DNA from 3 places in the Pedococcus sp. P2_E2 genome. Region 2 is predicted to be linked to each of the others. Evidence: predicted binding sites of a transcription regulator. Region 2 holds the regulator's gene; each other region holds the start of a gene.
What was found. The regulator LexA, encoded in region 2, represses DNA repair genes until DNA is damaged. The targets are predictions, from matches to a motif close to TCGAACANNTGTTCGA.
Positions count from the first base shown of each region.

Region 1: AC1DWR_RS15020 (HNH endonuclease signature motif containing protein) is a predicted target of LexA. The motif match lies at 3,812-3,827, and genes of this name have one in related genera.
Region 3: AC1DWR_RS04255 (HNH endonuclease signature motif containing protein) is a predicted target of LexA. The motif match lies at 1,957-1,972, and genes of this name have one in related genera.

Region 1 is NZ_JBFUEM010000006.1:371,537-376,575, forward strand. Features, by position in the region: gene AC1DWR_RS15005 (N-acetyltransferase family protein) at 1-496, shown strand, start outside; gene AC1DWR_RS15010 (LLM class flavin-dependent oxidoreductase) at 539-1,591, shown strand; gene rpe (ribulose-phosphate 3-epimerase) at 1,674-2,330, shown strand; gene AC1DWR_RS15020 (HNH endonuclease signature motif containing protein) at 2,374-3,804, opposite strand; FMN riboswitch at 4,019-4,147, shown strand; gene ribD (bifunctional diaminohydroxyphosphoribosylaminopyrimidine deaminase/5-amino-6-(5-phosphoribosylamino)uracil reductase RibD) at 4,269-5,039, shown strand, end outside.
Region 2 is NZ_JBFUEM010000001.1:430,018-435,056, forward strand. Features, by position in the region: gene AC1DWR_RS02025 (patatin-like phospholipase family protein) at 1-490, shown strand, start outside; gene AC1DWR_RS02030 (NAD-dependent protein deacetylase) at 510-1,409, shown strand; gene AC1DWR_RS02035 (class I SAM-dependent methyltransferase) at 1,416-2,093, opposite strand; gene AC1DWR_RS02040 (N-acetyltransferase family protein) at 2,112-2,651, shown strand; gene AC1DWR_RS02045 (DUF4259 domain-containing protein) at 2,721-3,134, shown strand; gene AC1DWR_RS02050 (hypothetical protein) at 3,110-3,322, opposite strand; gene lexA (transcriptional repressor LexA) at 3,534-4,259, opposite strand; gene AC1DWR_RS02060 (LysM peptidoglycan-binding domain-containing protein) at 4,515-4,913, shown strand; gene AC1DWR_RS02065 (hypothetical protein) at 5,020-5,039, shown strand, end outside.
Region 3 is NZ_JBFUEM010000001.1:898,773-903,811, reverse strand. Features, by position in the region: gene AC1DWR_RS04265 (LLM class flavin-dependent oxidoreductase) at 1-1,151, shown strand, start outside; gene AC1DWR_RS04260 (FMN reductase) at 1,148-1,795, shown strand; gene AC1DWR_RS04255 (HNH endonuclease signature motif containing protein) at 1,980-3,326, shown strand; gene AC1DWR_RS04250 (trypsin-like serine peptidase) at 3,547-4,590, shown strand; gene AC1DWR_RS04245 (hypothetical protein) at 4,587-5,039, shown strand, end outside.

The DNA of each region.
Region 1 (5,039 bases), on a different contig from region 2:
GATGCTCGTCGAGGACGCGCCGGGTGTGGGGGCCATGCACCACCAGGCATGGGTCGACACCTATGCCGCCGTTCTGCCGGAGGACTACTTCTCCACGTGGACCGTCGACGCCGCCGTCGAACGCTGGCGCGGCCTCTTGGCTGCCCCGACGCCGACCGGCACCAGACGCCTCGTGGCGGTCGAGCAACACGCCAAGGGCGAGGCGATCTGCGGGCTGGTCGCAGCCGGGCCCTCCCGAGACCCGGCCGGGCGACCCGACCACGTCCGTCCGGCGGAGCTGTGGGCGCTCTATGTCAAGGCTTCGCGACACGGCACCGGTTTGGGCCAGCGGCTCCTCGACGCGGTGCTCGAGCGGCAGGATCCCGCGGAGCTCTGGGTCTTCCGCGACAACCCGCGAGCGCGCGCCTTCTACGTCCGGAACGGCTTCGCGCCGGACGGTGCGACGTTCGTCGACGACCGCTTCCCCGACCTCCCCGAGATCAGGATGGTCCGCTGACCCCACCGGAATAGCGCACGGTGGCAGCCGGTTGGCCCACAGGTGAGCACACCTGCGCTGTCCGTCCTCGACCTCGTCCCCGTCCGCAGCGACCAGACCACGGGGGACGCGCTGGCCGCGACCCGGTCGCTGGCGCGGGTTGCGGACAGCCACGGCTACCGCCGCTACTGGCTGGCCGAGCACCACAACATGCCCGCGGTGGCGGCGACGAACCCGCCGGTCCTCATCGCGATGGTGGCCGCCGCCACGGAGCGGATTCGCGTCGGCTCGGGCGGCGTCATGCTGCCCAACCACGCACCACTGGTCGTGGCCGAGCAGTTCGCCCTGCTGGAAGCAGCGCACCCGGGGCGCATCGACCTCGGGATCGGACGTGCCCCCGGCACCGACCCGGTGACCAGCTACGCCTTGCGACACGGCGCAGGCGGGGTCGACCAGGACGCGGTCCAGCGGTTCCCTCAGTACGTCGACGACGTCATGGCCCTGATGTCCCCCGAGGGCGTCGGCATCAGGGTCGGCGGCGACGTCCACCCCTTGCACGCCACTCCCCGGGCCGCCTCGGCACCCGACGTCTGGCTGCTCGGGTCTTCCGACTACTCGGCGCGCCTGGCGGCGGAGCGCGGCCTGCCGTACGTCTTCGCCCACCACTTCTCGGGGCGCGGCACGGCAGCAGCCCTCGACCTCTACCGCGGGGGCTTCAGGCCCTCCGCCGCGCATCCGGAGCCACGCACCTTCCTCACGGTCAACGTCGTGGTGGCGCCCAGCCAGGTCGAGGCCGAGCGACTCACGCTGCCGAACCTGGCGTCGATGGTGGCGCTGCGGACCGGCGGTCGACTTGCCCCGCAACTGCTCGTCGAACAGGCGGAGGAGGCCGGGATCGCGGACGGGCACCGCGATCTCGCCACCGAGATGCGTGGGCGTTGGGTCGTCGGCACTCCCGACGTCGTCGCCGAGCAGCTCACCGCCCTCGCTGCCGAGTACGACGTCGACGAGGTGATGGTCCACCCTGTCGCCGGAGCCATGAGCGGCACCCCCGCGGCCCTCGCACCGGCTCGCGAGGCGACGTTGGCGCTGCTGGCAGACGCGTTCGGCCAGTAGGTCGCATCCGCGTCCCCCACCTCCGCCGCCCCCGACGACGCCCGCCCCGTCGCCGCGTTCGCGGGCGGATACAGTGTCGGCCGTGCAGATCTCGCCGAGCATCCTTTCCGCCGACTTCGCGAACCTCGAGAGCGAACTGGGCCGCATCGCCAACGCCGACTGGGCGCACGTCGACGTGATGGACGGCCACTTCGTGCCGAACCTCACCCTGGGGCTCCCTGTCGTCGAGGCCCTCGCGAAGGTGAGCCCGATCCCGCTGGACTGCCACCTGATGATCGACGACCCCGACCGCTGGGCCCCCATGTATGCCGAGGCGGGCGGCGCGTCCGTCACGTTCCACATCGAGGCCGCTCGCGACCCGCGCGCCCTGGCGAAGAACCTCCGCGCCCTGGATGTCAGGGCGGGCATGGCCATCAAGCCGGGCACCCCCTTCGCGCCCTACGAGGACCTCCTGCCCGACCTGGACATGGTGCTCGTCATGACGGTGGAGCCCGGTTTCGGCGGGCAGTCGTTCATGGCCGACCAGATGCCGAAGGTGGCCCAGGTGCGCGAGGCGGTGCGGCGCCTCGGTGGCGAGGTCTGGGTGCAGGTCGACGGGGGAGTGTCGGCCAAGACCATCGAGCAGTGTGCCGAGGCAGGTGCCGACGTGTTCGTCGCGGGATCGGCCGTCTACGGCGCCGAGGACGCAGCTGCCGCGGTGGACGAGCTGCGCGCCCTGGCGGCGACGCACGCCCACTGAGCAGACCGGCATACTCGTCGGTCCCGGCCGTGTCCTGGGGCCGTCAGCCGGACTCGTCCCAGCGGCGGATCGCGTCGAAGGGGTCGCGCTCGATCACTGCTGGCCCGGCGGGGGACCTCTCGGCTGCGCCTGAGACAACACGCAGTCGCGGCGTGAAGGTGTCCTCGAGCTCGCGATCGGAGGGAATCTCGATCTCAGCCCAGCGAGCTCGTTCCCCCGACGGTGGTCGGTAGGTCGTGACCCTGTCGTCGCACTCGCGCGAACCCTCGTCCGGTGGGGCGAGCTCGTCAGGCCCTGGCGGTCGCAACTGTGGCCCGTAGCGATTCACTACGACGAGCCCATCGTGGCGAGTCGGGTCTCCTGTGACGCTGAAGTCCCCGCGATCGATGGCGTCGTGGTGGAACGGACAGAGGCTGATCTGGTTGTCGTCGTCTGTGGCGCCACCGTGGGCCCAGTCGTCGAGGTGGTGGATCTCGACGAACCGGGTTGCGGTGCATCCTGGAAACCGGCATCCGCGGTCGCGGTCCTCGATCAGCCTGCGTGAGCGCCGGGGGAGGATGCGCATCGTGCGGCCGACGCTGATCGGTCGCCCCTGCGTCTCCCACACTGGCTGGAGCGCGCCGTCCGTGAGGAACCGCTTGACGAGCCGCGTCGGGATGGCGCCCCCGCCGTTGATCCAGGCGCCGTCCGTGTCCAGGTGGAGGTAGACCCTGTAGTGGCTGGCGCGGCTCGTGGAGGCAACGCCGGCCAAGGACCGCTGCGCGACCTCCGCGAGGCCATCCGCGTAGGTGGGTTGAGGGGCTGCAGGCGGGTCGCCGTCCCGCTGCTGGAGGAACAAGGCGTCCTTGGCCTCCTTGACGGCCTGTTCGACGAGCGCCCCGATCGTCGCGGGCGCGCTGTAGCGGAGCTGGAACCGGCCATCTCGGTCGTAGTGCATGGACAGCTCTGGCTTGGCACACGCACGACGCTCAGACTCGCCTTGCGGGCCGCTCGGATGGTCGAGCGCGACAGGATCCGCAGACACCCCGGGGGACGCGGACTCCACCTCGGTCGCAGGGTCGCGGAACGCGTGTCGGCTCACGGCGCGGCGCAGCTGCGGCACCGTGGCGTGCCGAGCCAGGTGGGTCATCGACGCCTGGTGGCTGGCGGGCACGTGGTGAGCCACGACGGCAGCCGCATCGAGCGACAGCTCACCAGCGCTCACCGCCGCGGCTGCATCCGGCAGCTCCGCGCGGCGTCGGGCCACCGCGACGACGTCGCGGGCGTGCGCGGGGGACAGGCCGGCTCGGACGATCAGGTAGTGCTCGGGGGAGCGGAAACCGCCGTCGCCCCAGTGCCCACCCTCAATCAGCTTCGCGACGATGTCGACCAGCTCGGCGTGGGCCCGGTTGAGCCGCCCAGCCACCATTGCCGTGCGGGTCCAGAGGTCCTGCTGGACCTCCTCCCGCTGCGTGGCGATAGCGCTGACCGACATGGCTCAATCGTACACCTGTTCGAATGGCAACGACAAGACCATCCACAACCAATTCTGTTGTGGCGCAATCCATTTCGCGGCCCTACCCATGTCAGAGGTAAGTGGTAGAGGCTCAGGCAGAGCTGGCAAGTGTTCTCCTGGCTGCCCCCTTCGTGAGGACCGTCACGCGGACGGGACGGCGCGCACCCACCCGTGCTGAGGCATACTGGACAGTGACGTGCTCCGGGGTCGGTGTAATTCCGAACCGGCGGTGACAGTCCGCGACCCGACCGCAGCCAGCGGCCGGTTGACTGGGTGGAACTCCCAGACCGACGGTGAAAGTCCGGATGGTAGGCAGCACGCGACAGCGGGACCAGTGGGTTCGCAGTGCGGCAGTTGCCGACCCTGCGTTCCGACCCTCGCCAGCAGGCCCGCCTGCACACCCCCGGAGCTCAGCCGACACGGTTTCGAGCAAGGGCAGGACAGTGGCAGAGCACTCCGCGACAGACACGGCGATGATGCGTCGTGCCCTGGGGCTGGCTGCCCATGGCCCCCGGGCCAACCCCAACCCACGCGTCGGGTGCGTCCTCGCGGACGCCGCCGGCGACGTCGTGGCCGCCGGCTGGCACCGCGGCGCGGGGACGCCCCACGCCGAGGCCGACGCCCTGAGCGCCGCGGGGGACCGCGCGGCGGGGTGCACGGCCTACGTCACCCTGGAGCCGTGCAACCACAGCGGGCGGACCCAACCCTGCGCGGCGGCCCTGCATGCCGCGGGCGTGGCTCGGGTGGTCTATGCCCAGACCGACCCCAACCCGGCCGCCGCGGGTGGGGCCAAGTGGCTGCGCAGGAGGGGTGTCAAGGTCGAAGGCGGCCTGCTGGCCGACGAGGCACAGGCCCTGAACGCGACGTGGACCCATCTGGTCACCACCGGGCGCCCGTGGGTGACCTGGAAGCTCGCGACCACGCTCGACGGTCGCAGTGCGGCGGCTGACGGGACCAGCCAGTGGATCACCGGCGAGGCCGCCCGGGCCGACGTCCACGAGCAGCGCTCCCGCAGTGGGGCGATCCTCGTGGGGACCGGCACGGCGCTGCTCGACAACCCACAGTTGACCGCGCGACGTCTCGACGGCTCGCTCTACCCCGAGCAGCCGATCCGGGTGGTCATGGGCGAGCGTGACCTCCCGCCGGACGCCCGTGTGCTCGACGACGCGGCTCCCACCTGGCAGCTGCGGACGCGCGACCCCAAGGACGTCCTG
Region 2 (5,039 bases):
GATCTACGACAACCTCGGGCTCGAGCCGGTCTGGAAGCGGCACGCCACGGTCCTGGTCAGTGATGGCGGGGGAGTCTTCCGCGCACGCACGGAGCGGACCGTCGTCGGCCGCACGCTGCGCATCCTCGGCATCGCCACCAACGGCGGGCAGTCGGTCCGCAGTCGGTGGCTCCAGGCCAGCTATGCGCGAGGCGTCCTCCGCGGCACGTCGTGGGCGCTCGACACGGTCGTCGACGGCTCCTACCCCCGCGAGACGACTGAGCTGGTCAACGCCGTCCGCACCGACCTCGATGCCTTCAGCCCAGCGGAGCAGCAGATCCTCGAACGCCACGGCTACCTCGTGGCGGACGCCCAGGTCCGGGCGCACTCCCCAGAGCTCGTCACCCGCGACAGCCCGGCGGCCCCGCCGCACGACGAGGTGGCCGATCCCGGGGTGGCGAGTGCTGCCCTGGTCGACTCGGCGAAGCGCCGACTCCTCGGCAGGTCCTGACCCGACGTACCCTTGCCGCGTGACGCAGACCGCCGCCGAGACCGACCAACCGGCCACATGCGGCCAGGTGGCCATGGCCGACCAGTTGGCCGCGGTCGCCGACCAGCTGGCCGCGGTCGCCGCCCTGCTGGAGCGCGGCAACGTCCTCGTCCTGACCGGCGCCGGCATCTCGACCGACTCGGGCATCCCCGATTACCGGGGCCCGGACGGCACGCGCCGCGTGACGCCCATGCAGTACGCCGAGTTCCTGGGGTCCTCCGAGGCGAGGCAGCGCTACTGGGCGCGCAGCTATGTGGGGTGGCAACGGTTCAACCGGGCCGAGCCCAACTCGGGCCACGAGGCCGTGGCGAGGCTCCAGGGCCGCGGGCTGGTCGGCCCGGTCATCACCCAGAACGTCGACGGCCTGCACCAGCGCGCCGGCGCCACCGACGTCGAGGAGCTGCACGGGTCGCTGGCGCGGGTCGTCTGCCTGACCTGTGGCGACCGCACCTCCCGCTGGGACCTCGACGACCGGATGCGCGAGGCCAATCCCACCTACACGGTGACCAGCGACGAGATCCGTCCGGACGGCGACATCGTCCTCAACGACGTCGACGTGGCCGCCTTCCGGACACCCCTGTGCCTGGTCTGCGGTCACGACACGCTCAAGCCAGACGTCGTGTTCTTCGGCGAGTCCGTGCCGAAACCGTTGGTGGAGAAGTGTTTTCGCCTCACGGAGCAGGCCAGCGCGGTGGTCGTCCTGGGCTCCAGCCTCAAGGTCATGAGCGGCTACCGGTTCGTCCGCCGTGCGGCAGCGCTCGACATCCCGGTCGCGATCATCACTCGCGGACCGACCCGAGGCGACGGCGAGGCCACCGTGCAGCTCGACGCGCCACTCGCCCCGACCCTCGAGGAACTGCTCAGCCGGCTGGCCGCCTGACGAACCTCACGCCGGTCGCCGGGCTATCAGCACCACGTCGATCGCGTCGCCCTGCTCGGTGGGCCGCACGTACTCCTCGCAGCGCTCGACCTGAAGGTCCCCGGCCGCCGCCCGCAGCTGCTCCGGTGTGTGCAGCAGCGCTGGGTCGGACGGGCCGCCGACCCCTTCGGTGAGGTTGCGCAGGCCGTGGCCGACGACCACCAGCGCACCGCCCGGCGTCAGCCACGTCCGGGTGCGCGAGACCACGTCCGAGGGCAGGTGGAGGTACGACACGAGGACGAGGTCGAAGAGGAATAGGGGCGCCGGGTGCCAGGACCGGGCGTCCGCCACCACCCAGTCGATCCGGAGCCCGCGACTGGAGGCCTCCTTCTCGCCCTTGGCCAGCCCCACCGCCGAGAAGTCGACCGCCGTGACCCGCCAGCCCTTCGAGGCCAGCCACACGGCGTGTCGGCCCTCGCCGGCGCCGAGGTCGAGGGCGCGACCGGGCGGCCAGGCGCCCACGATCCTTTCCACCTCGGCGTTGGGCGTCGCGCTCCAGACGTGCTCGTGGGCGGCATACCGCTCGTCCCACAAGGCCTGTCGGTCCGTCGGCCCACCGCGGTCGGGGTCGGGCAGCTTCGCCGCCGCAGCCGAGTCATGCGTCCCGTGGCTGTGGTCGTGGCGGTGGCCGTGCTCGTCGCTCATCCCCCTAGCATCGCCGATATGAGCAGGAATGCCCCGGACAGCGGCCGCGCAATCGTCGTCCGTGATGCGACGCAGGCGGACCTCCCCGCGATGGCCGCCATCTACGACGAGCAGGTCCGCACCTCGCTGGCGACCTTCGACACCGAACCCCGCGGCGCGGCATACCTCGGTGAGAAGCTCGCCGCCACCAGTGCGGGCAACGTCGGCAACGTCGTCCTCGTCGCCTGCACGGACGAGCAGCTGCTCGGGTACGCGTTCTCCGGCCCCTTCCGCCCGCGGCCGGCCTACGACGGCACCAAGGAGGTGTCGGTCTACCTCGCGGAGGGCGCCCGCGGTCTCGGCCTCGGACGGACCCTGTATGCCGCGCTGCTGGCGCGGCTGGACGCCGCCCCCGAGGTGCACACCCAGGTGGCCGTGATCGCGCTGCCGAACGACGCCAGCGTGGCGCTGCACGTCGCGTGCGGCTTCGAGCGGGTGGGAGTGCTTCGCGAGGTCGGACACAAGTTCGGTCGTTACGTCGACACGGCCTGGTACCAACGGATGACTCCGCACGAGTAGGACTGGCGTGTCGCTGCGTCTCTTGGCACCCTCGAAGGAGCATCGTTCGCACGCTGTGGAGGTTGGGAGATGGGCGCCACCGGAGCCGGGCCGTTCGAGAACGACGACGCGCTCGACCTGCTCGACGAGCTCGAGGAGTCCGAGCACGACGTACGACGCAAACGGGTCGAGGCGGCCCTCGACCAAGTGGTCCGCGCGCGGGGGTACATCGAGGCGCCGACCATGTCGCAGGCGGTGGCGGCAGCGGTGCTCGTGGCTGCCTGCGACGACTTCGAATCCGTCGTGGGAGAACGCAATGTGCCCTGGTGGGTCGACGAGGAACCCATCGAGGTGGACGAACAGCTGGAGGAGCTCGCCACGCGGGCACTGCACCGGGCGATGCAGTCAGACGACAACGAGCTGTGGGAGCTGTGGGCCGAGGGTGACGGCGGCGAACGCTTCGCCACCAAGATCACGCACTACCTCGACGCGCTGGGTGACTGAGCGGGGGAATGGGCGGGGGACTGGGCGGGGAGCTGACCCTGTGCCCGACAGATCCCGAGAGCCGCGTCGATCTGGTCCAGGTTCAGCTGCGAGCAGGCGTGGCTCGCGGCGTCGATCAGGTCCGCGAGCAGTTCGATCTCGGACCCCAGCACCTGGTCGGTGAGATCGGGGTCGGGTTGGGCCTCCATGTGTAGAGAACGCTCCTGCGAGTCGCCTGTTACGGGGCACGTGACGCACACGGGCCCGCGAGGTCCGCTTCGGTCCGTTCGGGCGAATGAGCCATCAGCCGAACGGATGATGGGTCGACTCGTGCCGGCCCCACTATGCGCCTGCACGCACGTGTGCCGCGGCGCGCACGAGGCGCTCCGCGGCACACGTCGCCGGACCTGAGGGTCGAGCTCAGACCCGACGAAGCACCGCCGTGACCTTGCCGAGGATCGTGGCGTGGTCTCCGTCGATGGGGTCGAAGGCGGCGTTGTGCGGCATCAGCCACACCTTGCCGTCCTTGCGCTTGAAGGTCTTGACGGTGGCCTCGTTGTCGAGCATCGCCGCGACGATGTCTCCGTTGTCGGCCGTGGGCTGCTGGCGGACGACGACCCAGTCGCCGTCGCAGATCGCTGCCTCGATCATCGAGTCGCCGACGACCTGGAGGAGGAACAGCTGGCCCTCGCCGACGATCTGCCGGGGGAGCGGGAAGACGTCCTCGACGGTTTCCTCGGCGAGGATGGGCACACCGGCGGCGATGCGCCCGAGCACGGGCACGTAGGTCGCAGCCGGGCGCTGGTCACCAGACCCGGTCTCGTCGTAGGTCGCCGTCTCGTCCTCGGCGGAGGCGCCGCCGCGGTAGCCCCGCATGTCGGCGGGGGAGTCGGGCGAGACCACCTCGATGGCGCGCGGCCGGTTGGGATCGCGGCGCAGGAAGCCCTTGCGCTCGAGGGTGGAGAGCTGGTGGGCGACCGAGCTGGGAGAGGTGAGGCCGACCGCTTCGCCGATCTCGCGCAGGCTCGGCGGGTAGCCGCGCCGGTCGACCGAGTTGCGGATCACCTCGAGCACCCGTCGCTGCCGGACGGTGAGCCCGTCACCGCGATCGCGGTCGGGCAGTTCCTTGACGTTGTCGTCGCTCATGCCGCTTCCTCACTTGAGCAGTTTCGGGTGCAGGTGCAGGTCAGGTGCCGTATGCCGGGTGCTCGCGGAGCCGTTGTCAGTGCCCTCTGATGTGCTTGCGGCATGAACACAGCGTATGGCCTTCGAACGCCTGTGCCAAACATGTGTTCGACGCGTGTCTTGATTGATTCGAACATGCGTGCTAGAAATCAGTCAAGCAGTTCTTCGCACATCCGTTCGAGGAACGCAGCAGAGCACGTCACGATGGAGGACCTGATGAGTGCAGCAGTCGCTTGGGACGTCGCCCCCGCACCGGTGCGGGTCCCCGTTCGCCCGGCTCGCCCCCGCCTGGTCTCGGTGCCCACCGGCCCAGAGGTCGCCCTCGCTCCCGCCGCCCCGCTGCGCCTGACCCGTGCAGCCCGGCTCGCGATCACGCTCACCGTCGTGGTGACGGCCGTGGCCCTGGCGATCGCCGTGTTCTCCGGTGGCGCGTCCGCCACCGTGATCGACCACTCCACCACGGTGCAGTCCGGTCAGACCCTGTCGCAGATCGCGGTCGAGCAGCTCCCGCAGCTGTCCATGGCCGAGGCGGTCGCCCAGATCCAGGTCGCCAACGACCTGACCGACAGCAACGTCCACGCCGGTCAGACGCTGCTCATCCCCGCCGTCGGCTGAGACCCGCCAGCTGCCGACTGAGCGCGTCGGTCGAGTGGCCTACGCATTTCGCGCTACGCGATAACCACGATGCGCTGGGCGCGAACCTCGTAGGACCGTGGTCGGCATGCACACCACCACACGGAT
Region 3 (5,039 bases), 470 kb from region 2:
AGTTCGGAATCTTCACCGTCGGTGACGTGACCATGGATCCGACCACCGGCACGACCATCAGCGAGCACCAGCGGATCAAGAACACCGTGGAGCTCGCACGCCAGGTCGAGCAGGTCGGGCTGGACGTCTTTGCCACCGGTGAGCACCACAACCCTCCGTTCGTGCCCAGCTCCCCCACCACCACGCTCGGCTTCATCGCGGCGCAGACCGACAAGCTCCTGCTGTCCACCTCGACGACTCTCATCACGACGAACGACCCGGTGAAGATCGCGGAGGACTACGCGACCCTCCAGCACCTCGCCGACGGCCGCGTGGACCTGATGATGGGCCGCGGCAACACCGGCCCCGTCTACCCGTGGTTCGGCAAGGACATCCGCGACGGCATCCCGCTGGCCATCGAGAACTACGCGTTGCTGCGCCGCCTCTGGACCGAGGACGTCGTGACGTGGGAGGGCAAGCACCGCACGCCCCTGCAGTCCTTCACCGCCACGCCACGCCCGCTCGACGGCATACCCCCGTTCGTGTGGCACGGCTCGATCCGCAGCACTGAGATCGCGGAGCAGGCGGCCTACTACGGCGACGGCTTCTTCCACAACAACATCTTCTGGCCGATGAGCCACACCCGGCAGATGGTGGCGCTCTACCGTCGCAGGTTCGAGCACTACGGCCACGGCTCCGCGGACCAGGCCATCGTCGGGCTCGGCGGGCAGGTGTTCATGCGAGCCAACAGCCAGGACGCGGTGCGCGAGTTCCGCCCCTACTTCGACAACGCACCCGTCTACGGTCACGGACCGTCCCTGGAGGACTTCAGCCGGGAGACGCCCCTCACCGTGGGTTCGCCCGACCAGGTGATCGAGCGGTATGCCGCGATGGCCGACTCCGTCGGCGACTACCAGCGCCAGCTGTTCCTGCTCGACCACGCAGGGCTGCCGCACCGGACGGTGATGGAGCAGGTGGAGATCCTGGGCACCCAGGTCGTGCCCGAGCTGCGGAAGATCGCGGCTGCGCGCAAGCCGGCCCACGTTCCGGACGCCCCCACTCACGCCAGCCGACTGGCCGCGGCGACCAGGCACGCCACCGAGCGCCCCGCCACGCACGCCACCACTTCCGCCACCACTCCCGCCACGCAGGACCTGGAGGTCACCCGATGAGCTCCCAGCAGACGAGTGCCCGGCAGATCGTCGTCGTGCAGGCCGGGCTGGGCCAGCCCAGCACCACGAGACTGCTCGCCGAGCGGCTGGCCACCGCCACCCAGGACGCCTTGCTCGAACGCGGCGACGAGGCGGAGGTGACCTTCGTCGACCTGCGCGAGCACGCCCACGACCTCGCCAACACCCTGCTGACCGGCTTCGCCACCGGCGGCCTACGCCTGGCCCTGGACGCCGTCCGCGACGCTGATGCGGTGATCGCCGTGACGCCGGTGTTCCAGGCGTCCTACAGCGGACTGTTCAAGACGTTCGTGGATGTCCTGGACGACTCGGCCCTGCGCGGCACCCCGGTGCTCATGGCGGCGACCGCCGGCACGGCCCGCCACTCCCTGGTGCTCGAGCACGCCATGCGACCGATGTTCTCCTACCTCAAGGCGGTCACGGTGCCGACAGGCGTCTTCGCGGCCTCTGAGGACTGGGGCACGGGCGGCACCGTGGATGCCGGCTTGTCGAGCCGCATCACCGTCGCCGCGGGCGAGCTCGCCGACCTCGTCACCGGCGGCGCGGCGCCTGGGTCGGCGTCAAGGGCCGCTCGGGTCGACGAGTTCGCCGATCCGGTGCCGTTCGAGGAGCTGCTCGCCGGCTGAGACGCGCTAGGAGCCGACGGCATTGACGTCATCACCGCCTCCGTCGGCAGACTCCCGAACCACGGCACCAACCTCACCTAGCACGTGGCACCGACAGTCCCATTGCGATGAATTCCATTGCGCTGCAACCAATTTCCCAGTTACGGCGCTTGCGAAGGAGCTCGAACACCTGTACGATTGCGACATGTCGATCAGCCCGATTGCCGAGCAGCGTGACGAGGTCCAGCGCGACCTCTGGGCGCGCACCGCGACCGTGGCCGGCCGGTTGAACCGCGCCCACGCGGAGCTGGTCGACGTCGCGGCCGAGCTCATCGAGGGCGACCACTGGGGCGACGGCGGGTTCCGCTCCCCCGAGCACTACTTGGTCGTGCGGGCAGGGCTGTCGCCGGCGCACGCGCGAGACGTGGTCGCGGTGGCGCGGCGGCGAGCTGAGCTCCCGACGATGGCCAGGTCGGTCGCGACAGGTGCCCTGTCGCTGGACCAGGCCGCTGTCGTCGCCCACCACGTGCCCGCGTCGCACCAGCGGTCGGTCGGTGAGCTGGCGGTGCACATGACGGTGCCGCAGCTGCGGCGAGCAGTCTCGCGACACGCGTTCACCGTTCCTCCTGGCGACAGTGACCCGGCGGAGCCCAACGAGCCGAGCTCGCCGACAGACGCCTCCGTCGCACAGGGCCACGCGGAACGTCGAGCCTGCGCGCGTCCTGAGCTGTCCATGCACTTCGACCGCGACGGCCGGTTCCAGCTGCGCTACAGCGCACCGGCTCCCATCGGAGCCCTGGTCGAGCAGGCACTCAAGGAAGCCAAGGACGCGCTGTTCATCGCCCAGACTGGCGCGGCACCGCCCGAAGACACGAAGAGCGGGCAGGGCTCCAGTGGTGGCGAGGGGGCGTCCGTCGTCCCGCTGGTGCACGATTCCAGGGCGGACCGTCCCACGTACGCCGATGCCCTCGAAGAGATCGCCCACCGGGCGCTGTCGACCGTGACGTCGACCAGCCGGTCCAGTCACTACCGGGTCTATCTGCACCTGTCGACCGATGGCGCCTGGATCAACGGCGGCGGAGCGATCCCGCAGCGACTCCTGAGCCGCTTCCTCTCCGACGGCATGGTCCAGCCGGTCTGGGAGACCGATGGCCGGCCGGTCAGCGTGGGCCGCGCCATGCGGATCCTGCCGAGTCGGTCGCGTCGGCTCATCGAGGACCGCGACCGCGGCTGCCGCTTCCCGGGCTGCACGGCCACCCGGTTCGTCGAGATCCACCACCTCGAGGAGTGGGCATCGGGCGGCGCGACCGACGTCGATAACCAGGTCAGTCTCTGCCCGTTCCACCACGACGCCATCGACCGTGGCGACGTCACGATCAGCGGCGACCCCACCCGACCCGACGGCCTGGCGGTGACCAACCGCTACGGGCTCCCGGTGCGGCCCCCCCTCCCACGCAGAACTGGTCACACCAGCCGGTGGCGAGCCGCCGGGCACCTGGCTGGGGCACGCGGCCTACCAACCACCCACGGGCGAACGCGCCCGCTGGGCTGACATCGAGGTGCCGCCGGACCGCGACCTGCCGCCACGAACCCGCCTGCGCGCCGTCCCTGCGGGCTGACGACCTCCGCGCGGTCCGACTCGTGCGGCGCGTTGCCCGATCGCCCCTACGTCATCTTGCTGATGCCCAGCGGGCGACATCGCGCCCATACTGAGGCATCTGCAGGGAAGCCCCTCCGACCAGCAGCAAGGACGACCACGGAGGCGTGCCGCGATGGCGATCATGAGTGCCCTGCCCGACCCAGCGCAAGGGGCAGACCCTACGGCTGCCCTGCCTGAACCCACGTTCACGCCCGGGCCGGCCACGGTCGAGCAGATCGAGGCAGTGCGGTCGGCGAAACGGGATGCGTGGCGGACCGAGCCGTTGGCCCGCAAGGTCGCGTATGCCAGGCGGCAGGGCGCACCGGTGGCCGGCAACGCATCGCCGACCGTCGTCGACGAGACCCTCGAGCGGATCTTCAAGAACGCCGACTTCCTGCCGGGGTGGTGGCTGGGCGCGGGCGCGAAGCGTGCCGAAGCCGTCGCGAAGCTCACCACCGCCATGGAGATGGGCACCGGTTTCCTCGTCTCGCCATGGGTCTTGATGACCAACCACCACGTCCTCGACTCGGCCGAGACCGCGGCGGACACCATTGCCTGGTTCCGCTACGTCGAGGACGAGGACGGCGCGAGCCAGCCCACGAAGGTGGCCCTCCAGCCCGAGCGGTGCTTCGTCACCAGCCCCGCCGACGACCTGGACTTCACCCTGGTCGCCGTGGCCCCGGTCGCGGACAAGCCCCCGGGCGAGACGTTCGGCTACATCGCCATGCACGGCGGGGTGGGCAAGATCGTGAAGGGCCAGCCGGTCAACGTCATCCAGCACCCCCAGGGGCGGCACCGCGAAGTCACCCTGCGCAACAACACCTTCAGCGGTCCCCTCGTCGACGGCCAAGGGGTGGAGAACCCCAAGTACCTGCTCTACGACGCCGACACCGAACCCGGCTCATCCGGGGCTCCCCTGCTCAGTGACAGCTGGGAGCTCATCGGCCTCCATCACGCCAGCGAGCAGCAGCGCAACACCGAAGGCCAGTTCGTCGACCTCGACGGCAACCTCGCCGACGCCGACACCCCTGAGAACAAACGGATCTGGGTCGCCAACCGCGGCATCCGGATCTCCGCGATCGTCAGGGACCTGTCCGCACGAACCATCGATGCGAGCAACGGAACCGAGGCAGCGGAACTGGTCAGCCACGCGCTCGGACTGGGCGGGAACATATGAGCCGGGCACCGCTGTTGGTCCACGGGCGAAGCCGCATCGACCTCAGCGGGCGTCGACCACTGCAGGCACTGCTCGCCCTGCTGCTGGCGTCGATCCTGGTCGCCTGTGCCGGGTCCGGCGGTGGCGGGTTGGCGACCGACAGCTCGACGTCGGACCAGTCGACCTCCGAGCCCGGTCCCGAGCCGGCACCCACCCCAGAGGACACGGACCCCACCACCCCGGCTTCGTCGAGCAGCAACAGCAACCCGGCGATCTCCGTCGCACGCCTGCCGGTCGGCGGCGGATCCGCGCTGCGTGAGGACGACCCCACGCTGCAGTGCGCCGAGGTGTCCTGGATCGCCAACAACAACGGAGAGATCCCGCGCGGTACCGCGGTGGAGATCACGAGTCCCCTGTTCACCCCGAACGTCTTCAAGGTCGTACGGGGAGGATGTGGTTCCTCGCAACCC